DNA from 4 places in the Streptomyces sp. NPDC051907 genome. Region 3 is predicted to be linked to each of the others. Evidence: riboswitches for the same ligand, from Rfam matches in the RefSeq annotation. Region 3 holds a riboswitch; each other region holds the start of a gene.
The links. A riboswitch is a leader RNA that binds a small molecule or an ion and turns the genes downstream of it on or off. The one in region 3 is predicted to bind cobalamin.
Positions count from the first base shown of each region.

Region 1: another riboswitch for cobalamin. It lies ahead of AB0M39_RS26430 (ribonucleoside-diphosphate reductase subunit alpha); the one in region 3 lies ahead of AB0M39_RS07295 (DUF4430 domain-containing protein).
Region 2: another riboswitch for cobalamin. It lies ahead of AB0M39_RS24570 (energy-coupling factor ABC transporter permease); the one in region 3 lies ahead of AB0M39_RS07295 (DUF4430 domain-containing protein).
Region 4: another riboswitch for cobalamin. It lies ahead of AB0M39_RS16080 (cobalamin biosynthesis protein); the one in region 3 lies ahead of AB0M39_RS07295 (DUF4430 domain-containing protein).

Region 1 covers NZ_JBFAYB010000057.1:44,378-51,458, reverse strand. Annotated here, with positions in the region: gene AB0M39_RS26430 (ribonucleoside-diphosphate reductase subunit alpha) at 1-1,651, opposite strand, end outside; cobalamin riboswitch at 1,794-1,938, opposite strand; gene mctP (monocarboxylate uptake permease MctP) at 2,214-3,842, opposite strand; gene AB0M39_RS26420 (DUF3311 domain-containing protein) at 3,839-4,129, opposite strand; gene AB0M39_RS26415 (GntR family transcriptional regulator) at 4,737-5,501, opposite strand; gene AB0M39_RS26410 (extracellular solute-binding protein) at 5,911-7,081, shown strand, end outside.
Region 2 covers NZ_JBFAYB010000051.1:9,547-16,627, reverse strand. Annotated here, with positions in the region: gene AB0M39_RS24595 (MarR family transcriptional regulator) at 19-456, shown strand; gene AB0M39_RS24590 (GerMN domain-containing protein) at 562-1,560, opposite strand; gene dhaK (dihydroxyacetone kinase subunit DhaK) at 1,996-2,988, shown strand; gene dhaL (dihydroxyacetone kinase subunit DhaL) at 3,024-3,629, shown strand; gene AB0M39_RS24575 (PTS fructose transporter subunit IIA) at 3,626-4,078, shown strand; cobalamin riboswitch at 4,145-4,342, shown strand; gene AB0M39_RS24570 (energy-coupling factor ABC transporter permease) at 4,371-5,063, shown strand; gene AB0M39_RS24565 (energy-coupling factor ABC transporter substrate-binding protein) at 5,063-5,476, shown strand; gene cbiQ (cobalt ECF transporter T component CbiQ) at 5,483-6,232, shown strand; gene AB0M39_RS24555 (ATP-binding cassette domain-containing protein) at 6,229-7,074, shown strand.
Region 3 covers NZ_JBFAYB010000007.1:137,010-144,090, forward strand. Annotated here, with positions in the region: partial or broken gene AB0M39_RS07290 (hypothetical protein) at 1-1,379, shown strand, start outside; gene AB0M39_RS07295 (DUF4430 domain-containing protein) at 1,450-1,935, opposite strand; cobalamin riboswitch at 2,077-2,214, opposite strand; gene AB0M39_RS07300 (cobalamin-binding protein) at 2,331-3,251, opposite strand; cobalamin riboswitch at 3,318-3,497, shown strand; gene AB0M39_RS07305 (CoA-acylating methylmalonate-semialdehyde dehydrogenase) at 3,728-5,227, shown strand; gene AB0M39_RS07310 (acyl-CoA dehydrogenase family protein) at 5,233-6,381, shown strand; gene AB0M39_RS07315 (enoyl-CoA hydratase/isomerase family protein) at 6,378-7,081, shown strand, end outside.
Region 4 covers NZ_JBFAYB010000025.1:13,749-20,829, forward strand. Annotated here, with positions in the region: gene AB0M39_RS16070 (putative cobaltochelatase) at 1-1,124, opposite strand, end outside; gene AB0M39_RS16075 (cobyric acid synthase) at 1,375-2,916, opposite strand; gene AB0M39_RS16080 (cobalamin biosynthesis protein) at 2,913-3,902, opposite strand; cobalamin riboswitch at 3,978-4,110, opposite strand; gene AB0M39_RS16085 (hypothetical protein) at 4,357-4,578, opposite strand; gene AB0M39_RS16090 (inorganic phosphate transporter) at 4,592-5,848, opposite strand; gene AB0M39_RS16095 (class II aldolase/adducin family protein) at 6,213-6,875, shown strand.

The sequences.
Region 1 (7,081 bases), on a different contig from region 3:
CGCAGGACGCCTCGTACGAGGCGAGCATGATCCGCTCGGCGATCTTGGTGGAGAGCGCCCTCGCCTCGGGCGAGTCGAAGGGCAGCCGGAGCTTGAAGAAGACGTCCTGGAGGCCCATCGCGCCCAGGCCCACCGGCCGCCAGCGGGAGTTGGAGCGCCCGGCCTGCTCGGTCGGGTAGAAGTTGATGTCCACGACCCGGTCGAGGAACGTGACGGCCGTGCGGACGGTCTCGTCGAGACGCTCCCAGTCCAGCTCGCCGCCCTCGGTCACGAACGACCCGAGGTTGACCGAGCCGAGGTTGCACACGGCGGTCTCGCCGTCGTCGGTGACCTCGAGGATCTCGGTGCACAGGTTCGAGGAGTGGACGACCTTGCCGGGCTCGGCGGTCTGGTTGGCGGTGCGGTTGGAGGCGTCTTTGAAGGTCATCCAGCCGTTGCCGGTCTGCGCGAGGGTGCGCATCATCCGGCCGTACAGGTCGCGCGCCGGGATGGTCTTGCGCGCCAGGCCCTCGGCCTCGGCCTTGCGGTACGCGGCGTCGAACTCGTCGCCCCACAGGTCGACGAGGTGCGGCGCGTCGGCCGGGGAGAACAGCGACCAGTCGGCGTCGGCCTCGACGCGGCGCATGAACTCGTCGGGGATCCAGTGTGCGAGGTTCAGGTTGTGCGTACGGCGGGCGTCCTCGCCGGTGTTGTCGCGCAGCTCGAGGAACTCCTCGATGTCCGCGTGCCAGGTCTCCAGGTAGATCGCGGCGGCGCCCTTGCGCCGGCCGCCCTGGTTCACCGCGGCGACCGAGGCGTCGAGGGTCTTCAGGAACGGCACGATGCCGTTGGAGTGGCCGTTGGTGCCGCGGATGAGGGAGCCGCGGGCGCGGATGCGCGAGTACGAGAGTCCGATGCCGCCGGCGTGCTTGGACAGGCGCGCGACCTGGTGGTACCGGTCGTAGATGGAGTCGAGCTCGTCCAGCGGGGAGTCCAGCAGGTAGCAGGACGACATCTGGGGGTGGCGGGTGCCGGAGTTGAAGAGCGTGGGCGAGGAGGGGAGGTAGTCGAGCCGGCTCATCAGCCCGTACAGCGCGGCGACCTCGTCCAGCGCGCGCACCGACTCGTCCTCGGCGAGCCCGCAGGCCACGCGCAGCATGAAGTGCTGTGGGGTCTCGATGACCTGACGGGTCAGCGGGTGGCGCAGGAGGTAGCGGCTGTAGAGGGTGCGCAGCCCGAAGTAGCCGAAGCGGTCGTCGGCCTGCGGGTCGAGGAGGGCGTCCAGGCGGTCGGCGTGCAGCTCGACGAACGCGGCGGTGCGGTCGGCGATCAGGCCCTCGCGGTAGCCGACGGCGACGGACGCGGAGAAGGCCACCGCGCCCTGTCCCGCGGCCTCGTCGGCGATGTGACGGGTCAGCAGGCGGGCGGCGAGCCGGGAGTAGGCAGGGTCCTCGGAGATCAGCCCCGCGGCCGCGTCGGTGGCCAGGCTCCGCAGCTCGGCCGCGTCCGACTGGGCGTTGCGACCGCGCAGCGCGGCGGCGGCGACCCGGCCGGGGTCGGTGTCGGGCAGGTCGGCCGTCAGGTCGGTCAGGGTCCGCAGAAGCGCGGTCCCAGGCCCGTCGGCTGCCTGCTCGGCGATGCCTGAAGCCGGATCGGCTGGCGCGATGGTCACGTGGTGCTCTCCCTCGCTCGGCTCTGGGCCGCGGGGGAGGGGAGGCCGTTTGGAGGGTGTGCGCACCCGGCTCAGGGGAGCACACCGAACGGCGTCCACCGGCCCAACCGCGAGGCCCGGACGTCTCGGCACCCGGATCGGTCGAGCCGGATGCACCGTCGGCAGGTCTTCGGACTGGCGCGGATACGACAAAGCGCACCACAGCACACCGTTGCGGGACAGTTCCGGATTCGCACCGGATTCCCCTGCGGCGACAGCGAGCACGAGCATACATGTGGGGGCGGGTTGATGAGGCACCCCCCACATGTTGTGTCGGCCTCGGGGCTTTGGCCCTAGCCGTCCTCGCCTAGGGGGCGTGGGAGTTCGGCTTGCGAGGCGGCCGAGGAGGCCGTCTGGAGGCCGCGAGAAGGCCGTCTGGAAGCCTTGGGAAGGCCGTCTGGAGGCCGTGGGGAGGCGCCTTGGGGGCCGCCTGCGGCTGCCGCGGGCTCCGGGATCGGCGCCGGCCATGGAGAAGGGCGGGGAGGGGGACTCGCCCCCGCCCCGCCCCTTGTGGAGCGTTCCCTCAGTGCCCGGCGCCGGCCGTCGCCTTGGGCAGCTCGACCTGGACGCCCGGGTCGCCCGCGTCCGCGGTGTAGTCCGACGGGCTCGTCTCGTCCACGCCGTCGGGCGCCTTGAGCGCCCGCAGGACGAAGGTGAGCACTACCGTCACCACCACGTTCAGCACGAAGGCCGTCAGACCGATGTAGCCGATCTCGCCGATGCCCGGAATCTCCGCCGACGAGCCGCCGAAGTGCTTCTGCGTCGGGGAGGCCACTCCGTACGCGGCCGCTGTGCCGTAGATCATGCCCACGGCCCAGCCCCCGAGCAGCGCCCAGCGGTGGAACCAGCGGGTGAACAGGCCGCCCACCAGCGCCGGCAGGGTCTGCAGGATCCAGATTCCGCCCAGCAGCTGGAAGTTGATCGCGACCGTCTTGTCCATCGTCAGAACGAAGGCCAGGGCCCCCACCTTCACCAGCAGCGACACCAGCTTGGAGACCTTCGTCTCCTGCGCCGGCGTCGCGTCCGGCTTGATGAAGTCCTTGTAGATGTTCCGGGTGAACAGATTCGCTGCCGCGATCGACATGATCGCCGCCGGCACCAGGGCGCCGATGCCGATCGCCGCGAACGCGACGCCCGCGAACCAGTCCGGGAACATGTTCTCGAACAGCTGCGGGATCGCCAGCTGCCCGTTCTTCACCTTCACGCCCGCCGCGATCGCCATGAAGCCCAGCAGCGCCAGCAGTCCCAGCATCAGCGAGTACAGCGGCAGGATCGTGGTGTTGCGGCGGATCACGTCACGGCTGCGCGAGGAGAGCGTCGCCGTGATCGAGTGCGGGTACATGAACAGCGCCAGCGCGGAGCCCAGCGCCAGCGTGGCATAGCCCCACTGGCCCATCTCCCCGGGCACCAGCGCGCCCTTCGGCTTGTCCGTCGCCGGGTTGATCTGCGCGTACGCCTCGCCGGCCTTGGCGAAGATCTCGTCGAAGCCGCCGAGCTTGATCGGGATGTAGATGATCGCCACCGCTATGACGATGTAGATCAGCGTGTCCTTCACGAACGCGATCAGCGCCGGCGCCCGCAGCCCGGAGGAGTAGGTGTACGCGGCCAGCACGCCGAAGGCGATGAGGAGCGGCAGGTCCTTGACGAACCAGTGGGTGGTCTCGCCGCCGCCGACGCCCATCACGTCGAGCACGGCCTGGATGCCGACCAGCTGGAGCGCGATGTACGGCATCGTCGCCAGGATGCCGGTGACCGCCACGGCCAGCGAGAGCCCCTTGGAGCCGAACCGTCCGCGCACGAAGTCGGATGTGGTGACGTATCCGTGTTTGTGCGACACCGACCACAGGCGCGGCAGGAAGGTGAAGATCAGCGGGTAGACGAGGATCGTGTACGGGACGGCGAAGAAGCCCGCCGCGCCCGCCGCGTAGATCGCCGCCGGGACGGCGACGAAGGTGTACGCCGTGTAGAGGTCGCCGCCGAGCAGGAACCAGGTGACCCAGGTGCCGAACGACCGTCCGCCCAGGCCCCATTCGTCGAGGCTGTTCTCGTTCTCGGCTCTGCGCCAGCGCGACGCGAGGAATCCCATGACCGTGACGGCCAGGAAGAAGAAGATGAAGACGGCGAGTGCGACGCCGTTCACGCCGTCCTTCACTTCGACGCACCTGCCTTTCGGGCGCGCTGGTCACGCTGCCAGAGCTGATACGCGACCATCGTCAGAACGGTCGAAATGACGACCCAGAGCATCTGATACCAGTAGAAGAAGGGAATGCCGATGAACTTCGGATCGACCTTGGCATAAGAGCTCACCCAGAGCATCGCCACAAAGGGCGCGACGAGGCAGAGGGCGACGATCACGCGCACGGGAGTGACCACGGGTTGTCTCACTTCGGGCGCTTCAGGCTCATCCGGCACTTCTGGCGCCTCGGGCACTGCTGTCATACGGCGACTCCGTCCCCTTGCTGATCACCTGTAATGCGCAGGAAATCTAGGCGAGGGCTCGGCGTCCCGCACCCCCTGTCCGCATATCGGTACGGCAACGACTTTCGATGAGAGCCCAGTTCAGCGGCGCCGCAACCCGGAAGCGGGGTCCGACTCCTGTTGGTCCGTCCGTATCCGCTCGAATTCCCCGCGGGACGGTTTCGGCCGCACTGACTCATAGGTGCGCAGCTGTACGACAAAACGTATCTACGCCGACTCGTCCAGCAATTCCCGTACGTACCGCCGTACCGCGCCGACGGCCTGCCGCGGCCTTTTGGGCATGCGGCGGGGGAGAAGCGCGAGCGGAAGCGGCGTCCGCCGGCGTACGAGCCGAGCGCGGCGCCGGCCGTCCCGGCGGCGGTGGTTCCCGGGGATCGCGTGCGCACCGGGTCGTCCCTCCCGTCCATGCGATGACGAGGGGACCGTAGAGCAGGAAGACGAGCCGCGCTACACCGCGTGCGCCGCTTCCAGGCGGAGGCGGCGGGCGGAGGCGTGGCGGGGGCGGCGGGGGGCGGCGGGCCGCCGGAGGGGGCGCCGCACGGTCGCGGGCGCCCGGCCTCCGTGCGCGTCAGCTCTGCGGCCGCTTGAGCCTGGCCACGAACTTGTACCGGTCGCCGCGGTAGACCGAGCGCACCCACTCCACCGGCTCGCCCTGCGCGTCCACCGAGTGGCGCGAGAGCATCAGCATCGGCAGGCCCACGTCCGTGCCGAGCAGCCCGGCCTCGCGCGGAGTCGCCAGCGAGGTCTCGATCGTCTCCTCGGCCTCGGCGAGGTGGACGTCGTAGACCTCCGCCAGGGCCGTGTAGAGCGAGGCGTACTTCACCAGGCTGCGCCGCAGCGCCGGGAAGCGCTTGGCCGACAGATGCGTCGTCTCGATGGCCATCGGCTCGCCGCTGGCGAGCCTGAGCCGCTCGATGCGCAGCACGCGCCCGCCCGGGGAGATGTCCAGCAGCCCGGCGAGGGTGTCGTCGGCGGTGACGTAGCCGATGTCGAGCAGCTGGGAGGTGGGCTCCAGGCCCTGCGCCCGCATGTCCTCGGTGTACGAGGTGAGCTGGAGCGCCTGGGAGACCTTGGGCTTGGCCACGAAGGTGCCCTTGCCCTGGATGCGCTCCAGCCGGCCCTCGACGACCAGCTCCTGGAGCGCCTGGCGCACGGTCGTGCGCGAGGTGTCGAACTCGGCGGCGAGCGTCCGCTCCGGCGGCACGGGCGTGCCGGGCGGGAGCGTCTCCGTCATGTCGAGCAAGTGCCTCTTGAGGCGGTAGTACTTGGGCACGCGCGCGGTGCGGGTCCCAGGCCCGCCCTCGGTCTCGGTGCCGCCCCCGTCCGTGGCCATGGCCTGCCTCCCCGACTCCTGTGCTGCTGCCGTCACCGGCTCCTCCGTCTGTTGCGGCTCACATGGTGGCACGGTCCGGTCGCGAGTCGTCGACGTCCCCTCCAGCTTGTACGACGAGGGACGACGTACCTCCTCTTATACACCGCCCGCTCCCGTGTTGGTCTAGTCCACCAGGCGGGACGCCCTGCGGCGGGCTCCGGATGGCCGGACGGCGCCCCGGTCCCTCATGTGTCGGTCCGATAACGGACTCGAGCGCCCTTCTTATCCACCCTTGACACCCCCAAAGGTCTAGGCCAAGCTCCCGACTACTGGTCTAAACCATTAAGGCCAGGTCCCAGCCCCACGAGCAGTAATCGGCGTAAGTCTTCGCGGTGGGCAGGGGTTTGCAGGCATCCCTGAGGAGGGTGGCGTGAAGCGCAAGCTCATCGCGGCGATAGGCGTCGCGGGCATGATGGTCAGCATTGCGGCCTGTGGCGATTCCGACAAGAGCGGAGACAAAGCCGGCGGCGCCAAGGAGATCACGGTCTGGCTGACGGTCGACGCCCAGAACAACTGGCCGGACCTGGTCAAGGCCGCCGACGACGCGGTCGCCAAGAAGCACCCGGGCATCAAGATCAAGCACGAGTACTACGGCTGGCCCGACAAGAACGCCAAGCTGGACGCCGTCCTCGCCACGGACAAGGCGCCCGACGTGGTCGAGATGGGCAACTCCGAGATGCTCGGCTACATGGTCAAGGGCGCCTTCGCCCCGGTCGACCCCGCCAAGTTCGAGCAGTCGGACGCCTGGCTGGACGGCCTCAAGGAGTCCGTCACCTACGAGGGCAAGACCTATGGCGTCCCGTACTACGCCGGCGGCCGCGTCGGCACCTGGCGCAAGGACATCGCCGCCGAGGTCGGGGTGAAGGCCGCGCCGAAGACGTACGCCGAGCTGACCGGCGCCCTGGACAAGATCCAGGAGGAGAAGGGCGACAAGTTCAGCGCCTGGTACCAGCCCTCGCCCGACTGGTACGCCGCGATGTCCTTCGTCTACGACGCCGGCGGCTCCATCGCCAAGGAGGACGGCGGCACATGGAAGGCCAACCTGTCCTCGCCCGAGTCCCTCAAGGGCCTCAACGAGTACAAGGCGATCATCGACAAGTACATGCACGGCGACAAGACCAAGGACGAGGCGGACCGCCCGGTCGTCTTCGGCCAGGGCAAGTCCGCGACGATCTTCAGCGCGGCCTGGGAGGGCGCCACGGCCGCCGACCCGAAGAACGACAAGGTCGGCAAGCTCGCTGACAAGATCGAGAGCTTTGTGATGCCCGGCCCGTCCGGCAAGGCCCTGCCCGTCTTCCTCGGCGGCTCCGACCTCGCCATCCCGGTCAAGTCCAAGGCGCAGGACGTCGCGGCCGAGTGGATCAACGCCTTCACCGGCGCCCAGGGCCAGAAGGGCCTGCTCGCCAAGGGCAACCTGCCCAACAACAAGACGGACCTCGCGACCTTGAAGAACGACCCGAAGACGGTGGTCCCCGCCACCGCCGCCGAGTCCAACTGGTTCGTGCCGATGGCTCCCGGCTGGGGCCAGGTCGAGAAGGCCC
Region 2 (7,081 bases), on a different contig from region 3:
ACTAGTGAGGGGGGCCGTATGACCGCGGTCGATCTGAGCACCCACCCCGGGCATCTGGCCCGACGGCTTCAGCAGGCGCACTCCCTGCTGTGGGGCGCGATGGTCTCCGAGGAGACCACCTCGCCGCAGTTCGCGGTGCTCAACACTCTCGTCGAGAAGCCGGGCATCGACCAGCGCACGCTCGGCCGGCACGTCCACCTGGACCGCTCCACCATCGCCGACGTGGTCGCCCGCCTCGCCCGGCGCGGGCTCCTGGCGCGGGTGCGGGATCCGCTGGACGGCCGGCGCAATGTGCTGGAGCTGACCGACGAGGGCGAGAAGCTCCACCGCAGGCTCGTCAGCCGCACCAGCCGGATGAACCGGGTGTTCCTGTCGCCTCTCGACGAGGACGAGCAGCAGGTGCTGCTGCGGCTGATCGCGCGGGTCGCGGACGCGGCGGAGGACCTGCGGGCCTGAGGGCGGGTGCGTCGCCGGGCCTCGGTCGGTCGGGGGCGGGGCGCCGTCGGACCGCGGTGCGTCGGCGGCCGTGCAGGTCAGGCGTGCGTCAGCAGGCGGTGCGCGTCAGCGGTTCAGCGTCAGCGGGACCGTGTCGACGACCACCAGACGGGCGTCCTCAACGGAGCGGTAGTACGCGGTCAGCATGCCGCCGCCGGAGCGCACGGCCCGGTAGGGCAGCGTCACGTCGAAGCTCCCCCGCGTGCCCGACCCCGAGGAGGCCGTGACCAAGGCGTCGGCCGCCGCACGGCCGGCGGAGTCCGTGATCTTCAGATTGAAGGCGGCCTCGAAGGTGTTCGCGCTGCCCCACACCCGCACCGGGCTGCCGATCTCGCTGCCCGGCAGCGGGCCCTCCACCAGGATCTGTGGCGTCAGGTCCTCGAAGTCCGCGCGGCCCACCGGCTTGTCGAGGGCGACGCCCTCGCCGCCGAGGCTGCTCACCGGCTTGCCGTCGAGCGCGAACCGCACCTTGTGGATCTCGGGGAAGCGCGTCGCGGTGAAGACGACCTGGGCGACGCGGGCCCGCAGGGACGTATCGCCGCCGTCGTCGAACCGTTCGGACAGGTCCACGGTCGCCAGGTTCCTGCGTACGACCACCGAGTTGAGGGCCGTGCCCGCCGGGATGGCCGTGGTGCGCTCGTCCGCCCGCTCCGCGCGGCTGGGCCCCGCGAGCAGGGCGCGCAGCGCGCCGTCGGCGGTGGCGGGCGCGGTGACCTGGCGCGGGGCCGGGGACATGTGCTCGCCGTGCAGGAAGTACACCGAGGTGCGCAGCTGCCGCTTGCCGCCGCCCACGGTCCGCTCCAACGGCGGCATCCGGGCCGCGGGGACGGTGGACCCCGAAGAGCCCTTCTGCTCCAGGCCGTTCGCGCCGGGTCCGCCGAGGGACGATCCGGCGTCTGTCCACGGCCCGGCTTCCGCCCGGACGTCGCTCGCGGGCGCGTCCGGCGCCGAGGGCCGCCCGTCCGCGCAGGCCGCGGCCGTGACCGCGAGCACAAGCGCGGCCGACAGGGCCAGCAGACGGTTCCATCGCGGCGCGGCAGGCGGGCGGCGCTTCTCAGTGCTCATGGCTGTCTCCTCCGACGCCCATCAGGCAACACCTGGGCCGAGTGCGGCGCCAAGAGAGAACATCGGTCCCTCAGGAGCGCGTTTGAACCAGGCCTTCCGCTTCCCGGGGCCGCCTACGGTCGTCGGGTGAGCCGGATCGCGGTTCGACAAGCCTCGGGCCCCCAGACGCCCCGGTCGCGGGCCGACAGCTCGCGATCGCTCGCGGGGCCGGGCGCCGTACACCCCCTGCCCCCCTCTGCACACCTCCCGCCAATCGAATTCATGTTCGACACCGACGAGCCGCCCGTCTCCCGCTCGCCGTGCCGTTTCGCCCCCCGACCCGATCAAGGCGCTCACCCGCCTGGCCCTGGGCGGCAGGCTGGCCTACCGTCGCCATCAGGGCGGACGCGGCCGCCGCTGGGCCTGATGTGTAGTCGATCTCACCGGGAGATACCCATGAGGATGCTTGTCAACGTGCCGGAGACCGTCGTCGCGGACGCGCTGCGCGGAATGGCCGCCGCGCACCCCGAGCTGGCCGTGGACGTGGAGAACCGGGTGATCGTACGGCGGGACGCACCCGTCGCCCAGAAGGTCGGGCTGGTCTCCGGAGGCGGGTCGGGGCATGAGCCGCTGCACGGCGGGTTCGTCGGGCCCGGCATGCTCGACGCCGCCTGCCCCGGAGAGGTCTTCACCTCCCCCGTGCCCGACCAGATGGCGCGGGCGGCCGCCGCCGTGGACAGCGGCGAGGGGGTGCTCTTCATCGTCAAGAACTACACCGGCGACGTCCTCAACTTCGAGATGGCCGCCGAGCTCGCCGAGGACGAAGGGGTCCGGCTCGCCCGGGTCGTGGTCGACGACGACGTGGCGGTCACCGACAGCACGTTCACGGCGGGGCGCCGGGGCACCGGAGCGACCCTGTTCGTCGAGAAGATCGCGGGAGCGGCCGCCGAGGCGGGCGCCCCGCTGGAGCGGGTCGAGGCCGTCGCCCGGCAGGTGAACGCGAGTTCCCGCAGCTTCGGCGTCGCGCTGAGCGCCTGCACCACGCCCGCGAAGGGCAGCCCGACCTTCGACCTCCCGCCCGGGGAGCTGGAGTTGGGCATCGGCATCCACGGCGAGCCGGGCCGGGAGCGGCGCGCCATGATGACCTCCCGGGAGATCGCCGACTTCGCGGTGCACGCCGTCTTGGACGACCTCGCCCCGACCGGTCCGGTGATCGCGCTCGTCAACGGAATGGGGGCCACCCCGCTGCTGGAGCTGTACGGGTACAACGCGGAGGTGCAGCGGGTGCTCGCCGAGCGCGGCGTGCCGGTGGCCCGTACCCTCGTCGGGAACTATGTGACCTCGCTCGACATGGCCGGCTGCTCGGTGACGCTCTGCCAGGTCGACGAGGAGCTGCTGCGGCTGTGGGACGCCCCGGTGCAGACCGCGGCGCTTCGCTGGGGTCGCTGAAGGGGCCGGGGACCGCTGACTGCCTAGGAGTTCATGTGCTGGACGCCGAATTCTTCCGCCGCTGGCTGACCGGGGCCGCGGCCGCCGTGGACCGGGAGGCGGACCGTCTCACCGAGCTGGACTCGGCGATCGGCGACGCCGACCACGGCAGCAATCTCCAACGCGGCTTCGCGGCGGTGACGGCTGTTCTGGAGAAGGAGTCGCCGGCCACCCCGGGCGCCGTGCTGACGCTGGCGGGACGCCAGTTGATCTCGACCGTGGGCGGGGCGTCCGGCCCGCTGTACGGAACGCTGCTGCGGCGCACCGGCAAGGCGCTCGGCGACGACGCCGAGGTGACGCCCGGGCAGCTGGCCGAGGCGCTGCGCGCGGGCGTGGCGGCCGTGGCGCAGCTCGGCGGGGCGAAGGCAGGCGACAAGACGATGCTGGACGCGCTGGAGCCGGCGGTCGAGGCCCTCGGCGAGGGCACGGACTCGTTCGCGGCGGCCCGCGAGGCCGCCGAGAGCGGGGCGCTGGCGACCGTGCCGTTGCAGGCGCGCAAGGGCAGGGCCAGCTACCTGGGCGAGCGCAGCATCGGGCACCAGGACCCCGGCGCGACGTCCTCGGCGCTGTTGATCGCGACGCTGGCGGAGGCGGTCGTATGAGCACGGCGCCGCAGCCGCAGCCGGGTACGGGGACGACGGGACCGGAGCCGGCGCTCGTCGGGATCGTCCTGGTCTCGCACAGCGGGCAGGTCGCCCAGTCCGTCGCCGACCTGGCCCGGGGACTCGCCGGCGGCGGAGCGATCGCGCCCGTCGCCGCCGCGGGCGGCACGCCCGACGGCGGGCTCGGCACCAGCTCAGATCTGATCGTCCAGGCGGCTCGGGAGGTCGACCGGGGCGCGGGCGTGGCGGTCCTCGTCGATCTGGGCAGCGCCGTGCTGACGGTCAAGGCGCTCCTCGCCGAGGGCGACGAACTCCCGGACGGCGCACGGCTGGTGGACGCTCCGTTCGTGGAGGGAGCGGTGGCGGCGGTGGTGACCGCGTCGGCCGGAGGCGGCCTGGACGCGGTGGAAGCGGCGGCCTCGGAGGCGTACGGCTACCGCAAGACGTGAGGCCCCAGGAGGCGGGTGCGGCGCTTGTGCATCCGTGCGCGGCTTGTGATTCCGCTGGTGGGAGCACTACTGTCACACCGCCTTGGTGTACGGGAAACCGGTGCGGTACCGGTGCGGCCCTCGCCACTGTGATCGGGAAGTCCGGCTCCACCCCCCTCACGGGGAGCCACTGGGACGCCGCGGGAGACCGTGGCGCCCGGGAAGGCGGAGTCCGGGCATCATGACCCGTCAGCCAGGAGACCGGCCGAGGCGCGTTGTCCATCCACGAGGTGCTGGAGAGGGTCTCCCGACCATGCATATAGCCGAGGGGTATCTGCCCCCTTTGCACGCGGCCGCCTGGGGCGCCGCAGCCGCCCCCTTTGTCGTACACGGAGTCCGTGCGCTCACCCGGGAGGTCAAGGCCAACCCCGAGTCCACCCTGCTGCTGGGAGCGTCCGGCGCCTTCACCTTCGTCCTGTCCGCGCTGAAGATCCCGTCGGTGACGGGCAGCTGCTCCCACCCGACCGGGACGGGGCTGGGCGCGATCCTGTTCAGACCGCCGATCATGGCGGTCCTGGGCACGATCACCCTGCTGTTCCAGTCGCTGCTGCTGGCTCACGGCGGACTCACCACCCTGGGCGCCAACGCCTTCTCGATGGCGATCGTCGGGCCCTGGGCGGGATACGCGGTCTACCGGCTGCTGCGGAAGTTCGATCTGCCGCTGATGGTGAGCGTGTTCTTCGGAGCGTTCGTCGCCGACCTGTCGACGTACTGCGTCACCAGCGTCCAGCTGGCGCTGGCGTTCCCCGACCCGGGCAGCGGCTTCGCGGGCGCGCTCGCCAAGTTCGGCGGGATCTTCGCCGTCACCCAGATTCCGCTGGCCGTGAGCGAGGGCCTGCTGACCGTGCTGGTGATGCGGCTGCTGGTGCAGTCGAGCAAGGGCGAGCTGACCCGGCTCGGCGTGCTGCTCCAGGGTCAGGACAAGAAGCAGGAGGCCGCGGTCTGATGAGCCGTAACGCGAAGATCAACACTCTGCTGCTCGCGATCGTGGCGGCGCTGGCCGTCCTGCCTCTGGTGCTGGGTCTCGGCGACGACAAGGAGGAGCCGTTCGCCGGCGCGGACGCGCAGGCGGAGACGGCGATCACCGAACTGGCGCCGGACTACGAGCCGTGGTTCTCGCCGCTGTACGAGCCGCCGTCGGGCGAGATCGAGTCGGCGCTGTTCGCCCTCCAGGCGGCGCTCGGCGCGGGCGTGCTCGCCTACTACTTCGGTCTGCGCAAGGGCCGTCGTCAGGGGCAGGCGCTCGTCGCGGCGGCGCCGGGCGCGGACGCGGACGCATCGAAGGCCGACCGTACGGCGGCGGAGGCGAGTGACTCCGCTCGCCCCGCGGACGGGGCCCCGCAGGGCGACCGCGTCTAGTCGCCGGTGCTGCCGATCGACGCGGCGGCGCACAGCAGTCGCTGGCGCCGCCGCCATCCCGTGGAGAAGGCCGTCCTCGGCCTCGGGCTGACCGTCGCCGCGGTCTGTCTGCCGCCCTGGCCGGGGGCCGTCTTCGTCGCCGTCGCCACGCTCGCCGTGCTGCTCGGCCCCGCCCGGGTCGCGCCCAGGCAGCTGTGGCGCGCTTTCCGCATCCCGCTGGGCTTCTGCGTCACCGGGGCCGTTCCGCTGCTGTTCGCGGTGGGCGGCCCCGACGGCCTGGTCGCGCTCGCGCCCGACGGGCCGGCGCACGCCGTGCGTCTGCTGCTGCGGACCTCGGCCGCCTCGTTGGGCGTGCTGCTCTTCGCGTTCACGACGCCCGTCTCCGACGTGCTGCCGCGGCTGGTGCGGGTCGGCGTGCCGCCCGCGGTGGTCGACGTGGCGCTGGTGATGTACCGGATCAGCTTTCTGCTGCTCGACTCCGTCGCCCGCATCCGCCAGGCGCAGGCCGCCCGTCTCGGGCACACGACCCGGGCGGCTGCCTGGCGTTCCCTCGCGGGGCTGGCCTCGACGGCGTTCGTCCAGGCCTTCGACCGCGCGGGGCGGATGCAGGCGGGGCTGGCCGGGCGCGGCTACGACGGATCGCTGCGGGTGCTGCTGCCCCCGGCAGCCGTCTCACGGCCGTTCCTCGCCGGGTCCGCCGCGCTGCTCTGCGGCATCGTCGCCGCCACTCTCGTCGTCGAAAGGTACGCCCTATGAACGCCTCGCCCGTTGTGGAGCTCGTCGGGGCGGCGTACGCCTACCAGGACGGTCCGACCGTGCTCAGCGGCGTCGACTTCGGCCTGGCCGCGGGCCGTTCGACCGCGCTGCTCGGCCGCAACGGCAGCGGCAAGACCACGCTGCTGCGGCTCCTGAGCGGCGGGCTGCAGTGCGCGGAGGGCGTGCTGCGGCTGAACGGCGAGCCCGTCGTCTACAACAGGGCCGGGCTGACCCGGCTCCGTACGACCGTTCAGCTGGTCGTCCAGGACCCCGACGACCAGCTGTTCGCCGCCTCGGTCGGCCAGGACGTCTCCTTCGGCCCGATGAACCTGGGGCTGGCCGAGGACGAGGTCCGGGCCCGGGTGGACGAGGCGCTCCAGGCCCTGGACATCACGGCTCTGTACGACCGGCCGACGCATCTGCTCTCGTACGGACAGCGCAAGCGCGCGGCCATCGCGGGCGCGGTGGCGATGCGGCCGCGCGTGCTGATCCTCGACGAGCCGACCGCGGGCCTCGATCCGCACGGCCAGGAGCGGCTGCTGGAGGTGCTGGGCCGGCTGCGGGAGTCCGGTACGACGGTGGTCATGGCGACCCACGACGTGGACCTCGCGCTGCGCTGGGCGGACGACGCGGCGGTGCTCTCCCCGGACGGGCTGCGCACCGGCCCGGTCGCCGAGCTGCTCGCGGACCAGGCGCTGCTGGACGCGGCGCGGCTGCGCAGGCCGTGGGGAGCGGCCGCGGCTCAGGTGCTGCGGGCGCATGGGCTGCTGGGCGAGGGCGAGCCGGGTCCGCGCACTCCGCAGGATCTGGCGCGCTGGGCGTCGGCGGTACGCGAGGGCTGAGAGACGC
Region 3 (7,081 bases):
CTCGTCGCCCCCGTGGCGCTCGGAGCCCTCGTCCTGACGACGTCGCCGGCGTCGGCGACCGCCACACCCGCGCAGATAGCCACCTCGAAGACGAACGGCGTCGCCTACCTCAAGTCCCTCCAGGCCGCGGACGGCTCCTACGCCGGCTCGGGCCTGTCGAACGAGTGGGCGTTCAGCGCCTTCGCCGCGGCCGGCACGGCCGCAGCGGACGTGACGCCCGGCGGGGACGCCTCCAAGAACGCCCGGAAGATCTATAGATCGCACCTGTCGGCGCCGGGCTGGCCGTCCGGCTCGCCTGTCGTCACGGACTACGAGCGCGCCACGCTCAACGCCTACGCGGCCGGCCTCGACCCGGCCAGGATCTCGGCCGGCCGCAACCTGATCGCCGACGTCTACGGCTACTGGCAGAGCGCCGAGGCGGGCTACTTCGGATCCTCGGCGAACTACAACGGCACCGTCTTCGCGGCCCTCGCGCTCGGCGGGGCGAAGACGCAGGCGGGCGCCCAGCGGGTGCCCCAGGCTCTGCTCGCCAAGGTGGTCACACGCATCCGCGCCAACCAGCACAACGACGGCGGCTGGAACTTCGGCAAGGCCGAGGGCAACCCGTCCCAGCTCGCCGCGGCGAGCGACATCGACATGACCGGCGCCTCCATGGCCGCCCTGTGCGTGTCCGGGGTGCCCGCGAGCGACCCCGACATCGTCCAGGCCAAGGCCTCCTCAAGAGCAAGCTGGTCGTCGGGTCGGGCGCCTTCAACGCCATGTTCGGGCCGAACACCAACTCCAACGGATGGGCTGTCTCCGGGCTGAACGCGTGTGGGATCAACCCCCAGACGGGCGACTTCCTCACCGCCGCCGGCAAGACGCCGCTCGACTTCCTCATCGCCCAGCAGTTCAAGCCGGGCGGCGGGTTCAAGTACCTGCCGAGCGACACCGTGCCCAACGCCTACGCGTCCATCGACGGCCTGCGCGCGGTGGCGGGCGGCGGCTTCACCGCCGCCCCGCCGACTCCTCTCGCCGCGGGCGAGACGAAGTGGGTCGCCCAGAGCGGCTTCACCGCGGGGACCGCCGCCAAGCTGGCGCTGACCGTCGACGACGGATCCGGTGCCCTCAAGGTCTGCTCGGTGTCCTTCACGCCGACGGGCGCCACGACCACCCTGGGCGACGTCCTGACGGCGGCGACCGGCGCCGCGACCCCGTCCGGGTGCGTCACGAGCGTGACTCCGTCCTCCGGCACGGGCGTCGTCACGGCCGTCAACGGCACGGCGAACAGCGGCGGTTCGACGTGGAAGGCCAGCGTCGACGGCTCCGTTCCCACCGCGGCCGACCGCGCCAGGGTGATCAACGTGGGCGACACGATCGCCCTGACGTACGGCAGCTGACCGGCCGGCGGCCGTGGGTCCGCGGAGGCGCTCCTTCGCGGACCCACGGCCGTGCGCGTGGCCCGACGGGTCAGAACGTCGTCCAGGTGAACGCCACCTGGTCGCCGGCCTTCAGCTTGAACTGGCAGCCGCCGACGGGCGTCGGAGTGCCGTTGACGGATATGTTCCAGTAGGCGACGCCGCCGCCGCTGACGTCCTTGATGGTGTCGACCGAGAAGTCGTCGAACGAGGCGTACCAGGCGCCGTCCCAGGTGAAGTGTCTCTTGCGGGCCGCGTCGTCGAGGGCCGCGGTCGGCGTCGGCGCCTTCGAGGGGTTGGCCCCGCCGTTCGTGCCGTCGCACTTGTGCGTGCCGCCGGCGGCCGTGGTGACGTCGTGGCCCTTCGTCTTGATCCTGCCCTTGAACAGCAGACCGTCGGGCCCTTGGACGCTGAGGGTCACCTTGATCGGCGCGTTGGAGCGGGGCGCGGTCTTCGCGTGGGCGACCGCCGGTGCGGTGGTGGACAGGAGGCCGGCCGCCGCGGTGGCGACGACGGAGCGAACGAGGAGCTGGCGCATGAGTGCCTTCCTGGAGAGGTCCCGCCGACGACTCCCTCCCTCCCGTCTGCGCCGTGCTCCGGCCGGCTCCCCGGGGAGGGAGGCGGGCAGGGGCCGGCGCACCGGGACTCCGGGCTTCGCGCTGCGGACCATGACAGTGGGAAGCGATGCCGCGCGCACACCGGGTGCTCCGACTCGCGGCGCTTCGCGGCGCCGCACACGGTTGCAGGTCAGCGCCGGATTCCCACCGGCTTCCCCCAGCTGTGCATGCAATTCGGTTGTGTGCTCGGGTACTTGGCCGAAGCAGAGGCATCGTAGGGTGCGGCAGCGGCGCCTGGCCACAGATTCCCCCGAGGTCCTGACGAATTCCTTCACAGCCGGCCGTGAGCGGACCGCAACAGGCATGTCGAGCGCGGTCAGGCGTCGGCCAGTCTCCGGGCCTCGCCGGGTGCGACCGCGGTGCCCAGTTGCTCGGAGTGCAGGACGTGGGCCAGCACCTCCACGCCTCGGACCACGCGCGGCCCCGGACGGTTGAAGTAGGCCGGCCCGTCGAGCACCCAGACCTCTCCGCTTCGTACGGCCGGAAGCTCCTCCCAGCCCGGCAGACGGGTCAGCAGCTCCCGCTCCTGGAGCGTCCGCTCCGGACTGAAGCCGCACGGCAGGACGAGCAGGACGTCGGGCCGGGCCGCGACGACGTCCTCCCACTTCATCGGCTTGGTGTGCTCGCCCGGCGCGGCCAGCAGCGGCTGTCCGCCGGCGCAGGAGATCTGCTCGGGGACCCAGTGGCCGGCGGGCCAGAGCGGATCCAGCCACTCGATGGCCGCCACCCGGGGCTGCGCGAGTCCCGCCGTGCGGTCGCGAACCGCAGCCAGCCGGGCCGTCAGCTCCGCGCGGCGCCGCAGGGCGACGCGCTCCACGTCCAGCAGCCGCCCCACGCGCGTCAGGCAGTCGAGCACGTCGTCCAGGGTCCTCGGCTCCAGGCTGAGCACCCGTGTCCGCCCATGAAGGACGCGTACGGCCTGGGAGACCCCCGCGTACGACACGGCGCACACATCGCACAGGTCCTGGGTGAGGACCACGTCGGGCGCGAGGGAGGCCAGCGCCTCGGTGTCGAGCGCGTAGAGCGACGAGCCCGAGTGCCTGGCGCCGCCCACCGCGTCGGAGATCTCACGGCTGCTCAGCGTGTCCGACGAGAACTCCGCGGAGGTGACGACCGGCACGCCCGCGACGGCTTGTGGCGGCCAGTCGCACTCGTGGGTCCGGCCCACGAGCTGCCCCGCCAGCCCGAGCTCGGCGACGATGTCCGTGGCGGCCGGGAGCAGCGAGACGATGCGCATGCACCGACCCTATGCCCGTCCCGGTCGAGTGGCGGGGGTGGACTTACTAGGACGTCCAACTATATCGTCGTGAACCAAGCCCGCGGTGCAGGGAAGCCGGTGTGAATCCGGCGCGGTCCCGCCACTGTGACCGGGGAGTGCGTTCTCCGCCAGACAAGGCCACTGACAGAGCACCTCTGTCGGGAAGGCCGGAGAGCATGCGCTGATCCGGGAGTCAGGATACCGGCCGTGGGGTGTTCCGTGTTGTCCACGAGGATGGAGCAGACACGCATGGCACCGGTCCGTACCCATGGCCCTGGTGATCCGGCGAAGCACGCCCACGTCATGAACGTCGCGCACGTCATGTCCCGGCTGTAGCTCTTCGACGGCTTCCCGCCTTCGCGTCCCACGGCTCGCCCTCCACGGCGCACCCGACCGGTGCCGTCGTGCGGCCCGCCGTGCCATCCCCGGATCTCCCCTGACGAGAGCAGGCTTCCATGGTCCGCGAACTGACACATTTCATCGGCGGCAAGCACACCGCCGGCGCCTCGGGGCTCTTCTCCGACGTGTACGACCCCAACACCGGCTCGGTCCAGGCCCACGTGCCGCTGGCCGGCCGGGACGAGACCCGCGCCGCGATCGCCGACGCCGCCGGCGCCCAGCCGGAGTGGGCCGGGTGGAACCCGCAGCGCCGCGCCCGCGTCCTGCTCCGGTTCCTCCAGCTCGTCGAGGGCGAGCGCGACGAGCTGGCGCGAATGCTCTCCGCCGAGCACGGCAAGACGGTCGCCGACGCGCACGGCGACCTCCAACGCGGGCTGGAGGTCGTCGAGTTCGCCGCCGGCATTCCGCACCTGCTCAAGGGGGAGTTCACCGACAACGCCGGCACCGGCATCGATGTGCACTCGCTGCGCGGCCCGCTCGGCGTGGTCGCGGGGATCACCCCGTTCAACTTCCCGGCGATGATCCCGCTGTGGAAGATGGCGCCCGCGCTGGCCTGCGGGAACGCCTTCGTCCTCAAGCCGTCCGAGCGCGCCCCCTCGGTGCCGCTGCGGCTCGCCGAGCTGTTCCTGGAGGCCGGGCTGCCCCCCGGCGTGCTGAACGTCGTCAACGGCGCCAAGGAGTCCGTCGACGTCCTGCTGGAGGACCCCCGGATCCAAGCCGTCGGATTCGTGGGATCCACCCCGATCGCGGCGCACATCTACGCCACCGCCGCCGCGCACGGCAAGCGCGCGCAGTGCTTCGGCGGCGCCAAGAACCACATGATCGTCATGCCGGACGCCGACCTCGACCAGGCCGTGGACGCGCTCGTCGGCGCCGGGTACGGCTCGGCCGGCGAGCGCTGCATGGCGATCTCCGTCGCCGTGCCCGTGGGAGAGGAGACCGCCGACGCGCTCGTCGCCAAGCTCAAGGAACGCGTCGGCACACTCCGTATCGGACGCTCCGACGACCCGGACGCGGACTTCGGCCCGCTCGTCAGCCGTGACGCCCTCGACCGCGTCCGCCGCTATGTGGACATCGGCGTAGGCGAAGGCGCCGAACTCGTCGTCGACGGCCGCGGCTTCGCGCTCCCCGGCCACGAGAACGGCTTCTTCGCCGGCGCCTCGCTCTTCGACCGGGTGTCGCCCGCCATGCGGATCTACCGCGAGGAGATCTTCGGACCCGTGCTCTCGGTCGTCCGCGCCGCCGACTACGAGGAGGCCCTGCGCCTGCCGAGCGAGCACCCGTACGGCAACGGGGTCGCGATCTTCACCCGGGACGGCGACACCGCCCGCGACTTCACCCGCCGGGTGAACACCGGCATGGTCGGCGTCAACGTGCCCATCCCGGTCCCCGTCGCCTACCACACCTTCGGCGGCTGGAAGCGCTCCGGCTTCGGCGACCTCAACCAGCACGGCCCCGACGCCATCCGCTTCTACACCCGCACCAAGACCGTGACCTCCCGCTGGCCCTCCGGGGTCAAGGAAGGCGCGAGCTTCACCATCCCGACGATGGGCTGAGCGCGATGACCACGACCACCCTCACCAAGGACCAGCTCGCCCTCGCCGAGGTCACCCTCGACTTCGCCGAGGAGCACCTGGCCCCGAACGCGCTGTCCTGGGACCAGGACAAGCACTTCCCCGTCGACGTCCTGCGCCGCGCCGCGGACTTCGGCCTCGGCGGCGTCTACGTACACGAGGAGCACGGCGGCTCCGGCCTCACCCGCGCCGACGGCGTGCTGATCTTCGAGGTCCTCGCCAGCGGCTGCCCCTCCATCGCAGGCTATCTGTCCATCCACAACATGGTCGCCTGGATGATCGACCGCTACGGCGACGACGCCCAGCGCGCCAGATGGCTGCCCGCCCTGTGCACCGCCGAGGCGCTGGGCAGCTACTGCCTGACCGAGCCCGGAGCAGGCTCGGACGCCGCAGGACTGCGGACCCGCGCCGAACGGGACGGGGACGCCTATGTGCTCACCGGCGTGAAGCAGTTCATCTCCGGCGCGGGCGCCTCCGACGTCTACATCGTGATGGCCCGCACCGGCGAGGACGGCCCCGGCGGCATCTCCGCCTTCGTCGTCGAACGCGACGACCCCGGCCTCTCCTTCGGCCCGAACGAGAAGAAGATGGGCTGGAACGCCCAGCCCACCCGCCAGGTCCTCCTCGACGGCGTACGAGTCCCCGCCGACCGCAGGCTCGGCGCCGAGGGCGAGGGCTTCCGCATCGCCATGAACGGCCTCAACGGCGGCCGGCTCGGCATCGCCGCCTGCTCCCTGGGCGGCGCCCAGAGCGCCCTGGACCGCAGCCTCGCCTACCTCGCGGACCGCGAGGCGTTCGGCGCCCGGCTCCTCGACGCCCAGGCGCTCCAGTTCCAGCTCGCCGACATGGCGACCGAGCTCGCCGCGGCCCGCGCGCTGGTCCGCCAGGCCGCCGAGGCCCTGGACCGAGGCGACCCGGGCGCGCCCCAGCTGTGCGCGATGGCCAAGCGCTTCGCCACCGACACCGGCTACTCCGTCGCCGACCGCGCCCTCCAACTCCACGGCGGCTACGGCTATCTGAGCGAGTACGGCATCGAGAAGATCGTCCGCGACCTGCGGGTCCACCAGATCCTGGAAGGAACCAACGAGATCATGCGCGTCATCGTGGCCCGAGGACTCACGGAGGCCGTCCGATGACGGCCTCCGGCGACGACCCCGTACTGCTGCGCACCGAGGGGCGCGCCGCCTACCTCACCCTCAACCGGCCGGGGGCCCTCAACGCCCTCACCCACGACATGGTGCGCACGATCGCCCGCGCCCTCGACGCCTGGGAGAGCGACCCCGCGGTCGAGACGGTGGTGCTCGCCGGCGCCGGCGAGCGGGGACTGTGCGCCGGCGGCGACATCCGGGCCATCCACGCGGACGCCCGAGCGGGCACGACGGCGTCCGCCGACTTCTGGCGCGACGAGTACCGCCTCAACGCCCGCATCGCCCGCTACGGCAAGCCCTATGTCGCCGTCATGGACGGCATCGTCATGGGCGGCGGCGTCGGGGTCTCCGCCCACGGCGCCGTGCGGATCGTGACCGAGCGATCCCGGATCGCCATGCCCGAGACCGGCATCGGGTTCGTCCCCGACGTCGGCGGCACCTATCTGCTGGGGCTCGCCCCGGGACAGCTGGGTACCCATCTGGCGCTCACCGGCACGCCCGTCGGCGCGGCGGACGCCCTGCTGTGCGGCCTGGCCGACCACTGCGTGCCCGCGGACGCCCTGCCCGCCCTGCTCGCCGACCTCGCCGACCACCCCGTGCACGACGTGCTCGCCCGCCACGTCGGGCAGGCCCCGCCCGGCGAGCTCGAGACCCAACGCGAGTGGATCGACCACTGCTACGCGGCGGA
Region 4 (7,081 bases), on a different contig from region 3:
CCGTCGGGTGCCGCGTCCGGCCCCTCGCCCTGCGGAGGCACTCCGCCGCCGCCGGGCCCGCCGTCGCCCGGACCCGGGTCCGGGTCCGGATCGTCGTCCGGCGCGTCCTCGCCCTTGAACTGGTCCAGGGTCTCGTCGAGCTTGTCCTCGTCGAGGCCCGGCGCGTCGAAGGGCGCGCGGCGCCTGCGGTGCGGCAGCGCGAGCAGCGCGGCCTGCCGTACGTCCTCCGAGGTGACGTCGGTGCGTCCGGCCCACGCGGCGAGCGCGGTCGCCGTCCGGGCCATCACGATGTCCGCCCGCATCCCGTCGACCTCGAACGCGGCGCAGGTCGCGGCGATCTGGAGCAGCGCCGCGTCCCCGAGCGCCACCTGCGGCAGCAGCTCGCGCGCGGCGACGATCCTCTCCCGCAGCGAGGTCTCCTCCTCGGCCCAGCGGGCGGCGAAGTCGGCCGCGTCGTCGTCGTAGGCGAGCCGGCGGCGCACCACCTCCACCCGCTGCTCGGGCTCGCGGGACGCGGCGACCTCGACGGTCAGGCCGAACCGGTCCAGCAGCTGGGGCCGCAGCTCGCCCTCTTCGGGGTTCATCGTCCCGACGAGCAGGAAGCGGGCCGCGTGCCGTACGGAGACGCCCTCGCGCTCGACGTACGAGGAGCCCATGGCGGCGGCGTCGAGCAGCAGGTCGATCAAGTGGTCGTGGAGGAGGTTGACCTCGTCGACGTAGAGGATCCCGCGGTGCGCGTCCGCCAGCAGCCCGGGCTCGAAGGCCTTCACGCCCTCGGCGAGCGCCCGCTCGATGTCCAGCGCGCCGACGAGCCGGTCCTCGGACGCGCCGACGGGCAGCTCGACCATCCGCGTCGGCCGCGAGGCGTTCGCCCCGGGCTCGTGCGGCCCGTCGGGGCACTGCGAGTCCGGGGCCTCGGGCGCGCAGGAGAAGCGGCAGCCCGCGACCACGTCCATGACGGGCAGCAGGGCGGTGAGGCCGCGCACGATCGTGGACTTCGCCGTGCCCTTCTCGCCGCGGACGAGCACCCCGCCGATGGCAGGCGAGACGGCGTTGAGCAGCAGGCTCAGCCGCATGTCGTCCATGCCGACGACGGCGGTGAACGGGTAGGGAGCCGAGGCCATTAACGGGTACCCCTTTCGAGGGAAGTGCTGTGAACGAGCACGTCGGCGAGGTCGTGCAGTGCGAGGTCGTGTGGAGCGATGTCGTGCGGTGCGATGTCGTGCGGTGTGGAGTCGTGCGGTGCGAGGTCGTGTGGAGCGATGTCGACGGCGGCGGCCCCGCTCTGGCGGGGACGGTCCGGGCACAGCGAGGCGCCCGGCCGTACGGACTGTGTGCTCCCCGCCCACGCGGGGGTACCGCGGCCGGCGGCGCTCACGGCGCCCCCGGCGGCACGAACGGCAGACCCTGCGGCGGGCCGTTCTCGATCAGCCGCAGCAGCGCGTCCGTGTCGGCGTGCTCCTCGATCAGGTCGCCGAGGCGGTCCAGCTGCTCCTCGCGCAGGGCGCCGAACGAGGTGTCGGGGGCGGGCACGAAGCGCCGGCCGGCCGCCGCCGCGACCTCCCGCAGGAACGCCCGGCGGAAGCCGTCGCTCTCCAGCGAGCCGTGCCAGTGGGTGCCCCAGACGGCGCCGACCCTGCAGCCGTCCAGACTCCGTCCGTCGTCGTCGGAGAGGAACGCCTCGCCGCCCAGGACCTCGGCGACGCCATGGTGGATCTCGTACCCCTCCACCCGCTCGCCGAGCGCCTTGCCGACCGGCCGCGCCAGGGTCTTCTCGGCCGCGAACCGGACGCGTACGGGCAGCACGCCGAGACCGTCCACGGCCCCTGCCTTCGACTCGACGTCGTCGACGATGTGTCGGCCCAGCGCCTGGTAGCCGCCGCAGACGCCCAGCACCGGCCGGCCCTCGGCGGCGCGCCGCACGATCGCGTCCGCGAGCCCGCGCTCGCGCAGCCACGCCAGCGCCTTCACGGTCCCGCGCGTGCCGGGCAGGACGACGAGGTCCGCGTCGGCCAGCTCCTCGGGGCGGTCGACGAACCGCACCACCACGCCCGGCTCCGCGGCCAGCGCGTCCACGTCGGTGAAGTTGGACATCAGGGGCACCGCGCACACGGCGACCCGCAGCACGTCCTCGCCGACGGGCGGCGCGACGACCGACTCGCGGACCGCGCCCCGCAGGGACACGCGCAGCCCGTCCTCCTCGTCGATGCCGAGTCCGTGCGCATAGGGCAGCACGCCGAGCGTCGGCCGCCCGGTGAGCTGCTGGAGCATGTCGAGACCCGGCTCCAGCAGCGTCACATCGCCCCGGAACTTGTTGACCAGATAGCCGGCGACCAGGTCCTGGTCCTCGGGGCCGAGCAGCGCCGTCGTGCCGAAGAACTGCGCGAAGACCCCGCCGCGGTCGATGTCCCCGACCACGACGACCGGGAAGCGCGCGGCCCGTGCGATGCCCATGTTCACGATGTCCGTACGCCGCAGATTGATCTCGGCCGGACTGCCCGCCCCCTCGCAGATCACGGCTTCATATGTGCCCCGCAGCTCCTCCAGGCACTCCACGACGGTGCCCAGCAGCGCCTGCTGCCTGCCGCCGTGGTAGCCGCGTGCGCTGAGCTCGCCGACCGGCTTGCCCATCAGCACGACCTGGCTGGAGCGGTCGCTGCCGGGCTTGAGCAGCACGGGGTTCATCAGCGCGCTCGGCTCCACGCGCGCGGCCTGCGCCTGCATGGCCTGCGCCCGCCCGATCTCCGCGCCCTCGCGGGTGACGAAGGAGTTGAGCGACATGTTCTGGCCCTTGAAGGGCGCGACCTTCACTCCCTGGCGTGACAGCCAACGGCAGATGCCCGCCGTGACGACGCTCTTGCCCGCGTCGGACGTCGTTCCGGCGACCAGCAGGCCGCCGCCCCTGCGCCTGCTCATGCCCGCCCCTTCGCCCGTGCCGATGGACTTTCCGCGCCGCCTCGGGTCTTCCCGAGCGCGTGCGCCGCCACGCGGCCCGCCGCGCAGGCCGCCAGCGTCAGCCAGCCGACGCGGCGCGAGAGGCGCACCGCGCGTTCGATGTCGCCGAACTCGACCGGGCGGCCCCGGCCGTTGAGGACGGGCCGGTTCTCGACGCGTCCGCCGTACGAGAGGGCGCCGCCCAGCCGCACGCCCAGCGCCCCCGCGAACGCGGCCTCCACGGGGCCCGCGTTGGGGCTCGGGTGCTTGTCGGCGTCGGCCCGCCACGCCCGTACGGCCCCGCGCGCGTCCCCGCCCGCGAGGACCGCGAGCCCCGCGGTGAGCCGGGCGCCGGGCCAGCCGGCCACGTCGTCGAGGCGCGCCGAGGCCCAGCCGAACCGCCGGTAGCGCGGCGACTTGTGCCCGACCATCGCGTCCAGGGTGTTGACCGCCCGGAACCCCACCAGGCCGGGCACGCCCGCGAGCGCGCCCCACACCAGCGCGCCGACCACGGCGTCGGAGGTGTTCTCGGCGACGGACTCCACGACGGCGCGCGCGATCTGCTGCTCGTCCAGGGCCTGCGGGTCGCGCCCGCACAGATGGGGGAGCCGCTCCCGCGCGGCCTGGAGGTCCCCGGCGGCGAGCGCGCCGCCGACGGCCCGCGCCTCGCGGCCGAGGGACGTGCCCCCGACGACGGCCCAGGTGGCGGCGGCGGTCAGCGCGACGGAGGCGGCGCCGCGGCCGCGCAGAGCTCGGGAGACGAGGAGGGCGCCGCCCGCGGCGCCCCCGGCGCACAGGGCGGTGTGCAGCACGCCCCAGCCGCGGTGGTCACGCCACAGGACACGCTCGACGGCGCCGGCGGCCCGCCCGAAAGCGGCGACCGGATGCCCCCGGCGGGGATCGCCGAGCAGCAGGTCGCCGACGAGCCCGGCGGCGGCGCCGTACACGAATTCACGGTCGGCACGCATGGGTTCAGGCCGGCGTCTCGCCGCGAACGACCTTCATGGAGAAATTTGTCCTCACTCAGGGTGTCCGCGCCCTGGTTCGACGTGTCGGGCGGCGAGAGTTCCTGGCTCCCGGGGATGGACTCCCCGGTCACAGTGGCGGGACCGCGCCGGATTCGCACCGGCTTCCTCTTCTGCCGCCGTAGCTGGCCTCGGCAGTCCACCACGGTGCGCGAACACCCGTCAACCTGCCTTTGACCTGCGATGAGGGAGTGTGTTGGGGCACACACGCGGGCGGTTGAGCGCCGGGCGCGGAAAACCGGCGCCCGTATGTCCCGGCAGGCGCCGGCGGCCAGAAAAGCCGGGCCGGACACCCGAAGGGCGCCCGGCCCGGCCGGTGGTGCGAGGGGCGATCGCGGGGCGTCAGCCCCACGATCGGAAAGGCGATCGCGGGGCGTCAGACCACGATCAGAAGGCGTCAGACGACGATCAGATAGATGCCGAACGTCACTGCCGCCGCGCACAGCGCGAAGCAGGCGTACGCGCCGGTGCGCGCCAGGACCGCGGAGCCGCCCTGTGCGGCGGCCGCCTCCTGCTTGGTCAGGCCCACGATGCCCAGGGTGAACAGACCCACGAGGGCGACGGTGGCGAAGAGGCTCACGCCGAAGACGGAGCCGAGAGCTGCCCAGTCGATTTTCATTGGTGATCTGTCCTTACACCGAGGCCGCGGGGGCCGGCTCGGTGGCCGGAGCGGGGATGGTGGTCTTGAATTCCGGGGCGGGCGATTCCTGGGCGGGCGTGCCCGCCGGGGGCGGGGTGACGGCCGCGATGGCGGTGGTCACGACGCCCGCGGGCTCGGCGTCGCCGGACTCGACGTCGTTGACGTTGTTGTGGTCGACGACCTGGCGGCGGGAGACCAGCCAGATCGCGGCGCACGAGGCGACGAGGAAGACCGCGACGGCCGCGACGCCCCAGTCGCCCTGCTTGGTGACGAACTCCGAGCCCGCGGCGACCAGACCGGCGGCCGGCAGGGTCAGACCCCAGGCCACGAACATCCGGGTGGCGGTGGACCAGCGGACCACGCCGCCCTTGCGGCCGAGGCCGGCGCCCATGACCGCGCCGGAGCACGAGTGCGTGGTCGACAGCGAGAAGCCGAGGTTGGAGGAGGCGAGGATGACGCTGGCCGCGCTGGTCTGGGCGGCGAAGCCCTGCTGCGGCTGGAGGTCGGTGAGGCCCTTGCCCATGGTGCGGATGATGCGCCAGCCGCCGAGGTAGGTGCCGAGCGCGATGGCGATGCCGGCCGCGAGGATGACCCACATGGGCGGGTTGGAGCCGGGGGAGAGCACGCCGCCGGCGACGAGCGCCAGCGTGATGATGCCCATCGTCTTCTGAGCGTCGTTGGTGCCGTGCGCGAGGGAGACCAGGCCGGCCGAGGTGATCTGTCCGGCGCGGTAGCCCTTCTTGGTGGCCTTCGGGTCGGCGTTCTTGCCGATCTTGTACGTCAGCCGGGAGGCGAGGTACGCGGCGAGGCCGGCGACCAGCGGAGCCGCGATCGCGGGGATGAGGACCTTGGTGACGACGGTGCCGCCGTTGACCCCGCTGACGCCGACCGACGCGATGGTGGCGCCGATCAGACCGCCCATGAGGGCGTGCGAGGAGCTGGACGGCAGACCGATCAGCCAGGTCAGGAGATTCCAGAGGATGGCGCCGACGAGCGCCGCGAAGATCACTTCTGGGGTGATGCCTGCTTCTGTGACGATGCCGCTGGAGATCGTCTTGGCGACCTCAACGGACAGGAACGCGCCGACGAGGTTGAGCACGGCGGACATGGCCACCGCGGTCTTGGGCTTCAGGGCGCCGGTCGAGATGGTCGTCGCCATCGCGTTGGCGGTGTCGTGGAAACCGTTCGTGAAATCGAACACGAGCGCTGTCACGATCACAATCGCGAGCAGCAAGGAGATGTGTTCCATTTACCCAGGCAATCGTTTGACGTCAGTGGCCCGGTGAACGTACGTAACCTGAGTGAACGGAAGGTGAACTAGGGCGGACCTGGTGGTGTCCTGGAGTGAGGATTCATGGCTCCGCTTGCCAGTGGCCGAAGGGGCGGGAGTGTGCCCGGGTGAGGGCGCGGGGCGCGTCCGGGCGGCGACGGCTCAGCAGTCGCACGGGTCACGGCGCGGCGCGGACGAGGCGCCGGCCCGTCGACGGCTCCGCTCCGGGGGAGTTGAGCGAGGGCGAGAAGCGGCTTTCATGACAGTTCGAGGAGACCTTGATCACCTTTTGGCCTCGACGGTGGCCGCGCTCCGCCATCGGCCGCCTGGCAGGATCGTTCATATGACCGATCAGGTGCGGCAGGACGCGATCGAGCAGGCATGGCAGGACCTCGTGGCGACGGCGCGCAGGACCGCGGCCGAGGGTCTCGTGGTGGGGACCTCGGGCAATGTCTCGGTGCGGGTCGGCGACCTCGTCCTCGTCACCCCCAGCGGAGTCCCCTACGACCGGCTCGCCCCCGAGGACGTCGTGGCCGTCGATCTCGACGGCGACCAGGTGCTCGGCGAGTTCCGCCCCACGAGCGAGCTGCCGCTGCACCTGGAGGTCTACCGCGGCACGGACGCCCGCGCCGTGGTCCACACCCACGCGGCGCACGCCACCGCCGTCTCCACCCTCGTCGCCGAGCTCCCGCCGATCCACTACATGATCGCGATCCTGGGCGGCCCGGTCCGGGTCGCGCCGTACGCCCTGTACGGCACGGAGGAACTGGCCGCGAACATGCGCGACGCACTGCGCGACCGCACCGGCTGCCTCCTGCAGAACCACGGCACGATCACGTACGGCGACAGCCTCCAGCAGGCGTACGACCGCACGGCCCAGCTGGAGGCGATCTGCGAACTCTGGCTGACGGCGTCGTCGGTGCCCGGCCACACACCGTCGCTGCTCACCGAGCCCCAGCTCGCCGAGGCGGGAGCGAAGCTCCGGGGCTACGGCCCGACGAAGTAGCCTCCGCTGCTCGGCCGCGAACGGGTGGCGAGCCGACGCGGGGGGATGGGCGGGGGCGCGGCGGTGGACGGCGACGGCTGGCCTGCGGCCGCCGATGACCCGCCGGTCTGTGCGTACGCCGGACTGCCTTGCCCCGGCTGGCCCGCGTGACCGTCCACAGTTGATGGCTGCTCCGCAGCTGTCGGCCGCCGATGGCCGGTCTTGGC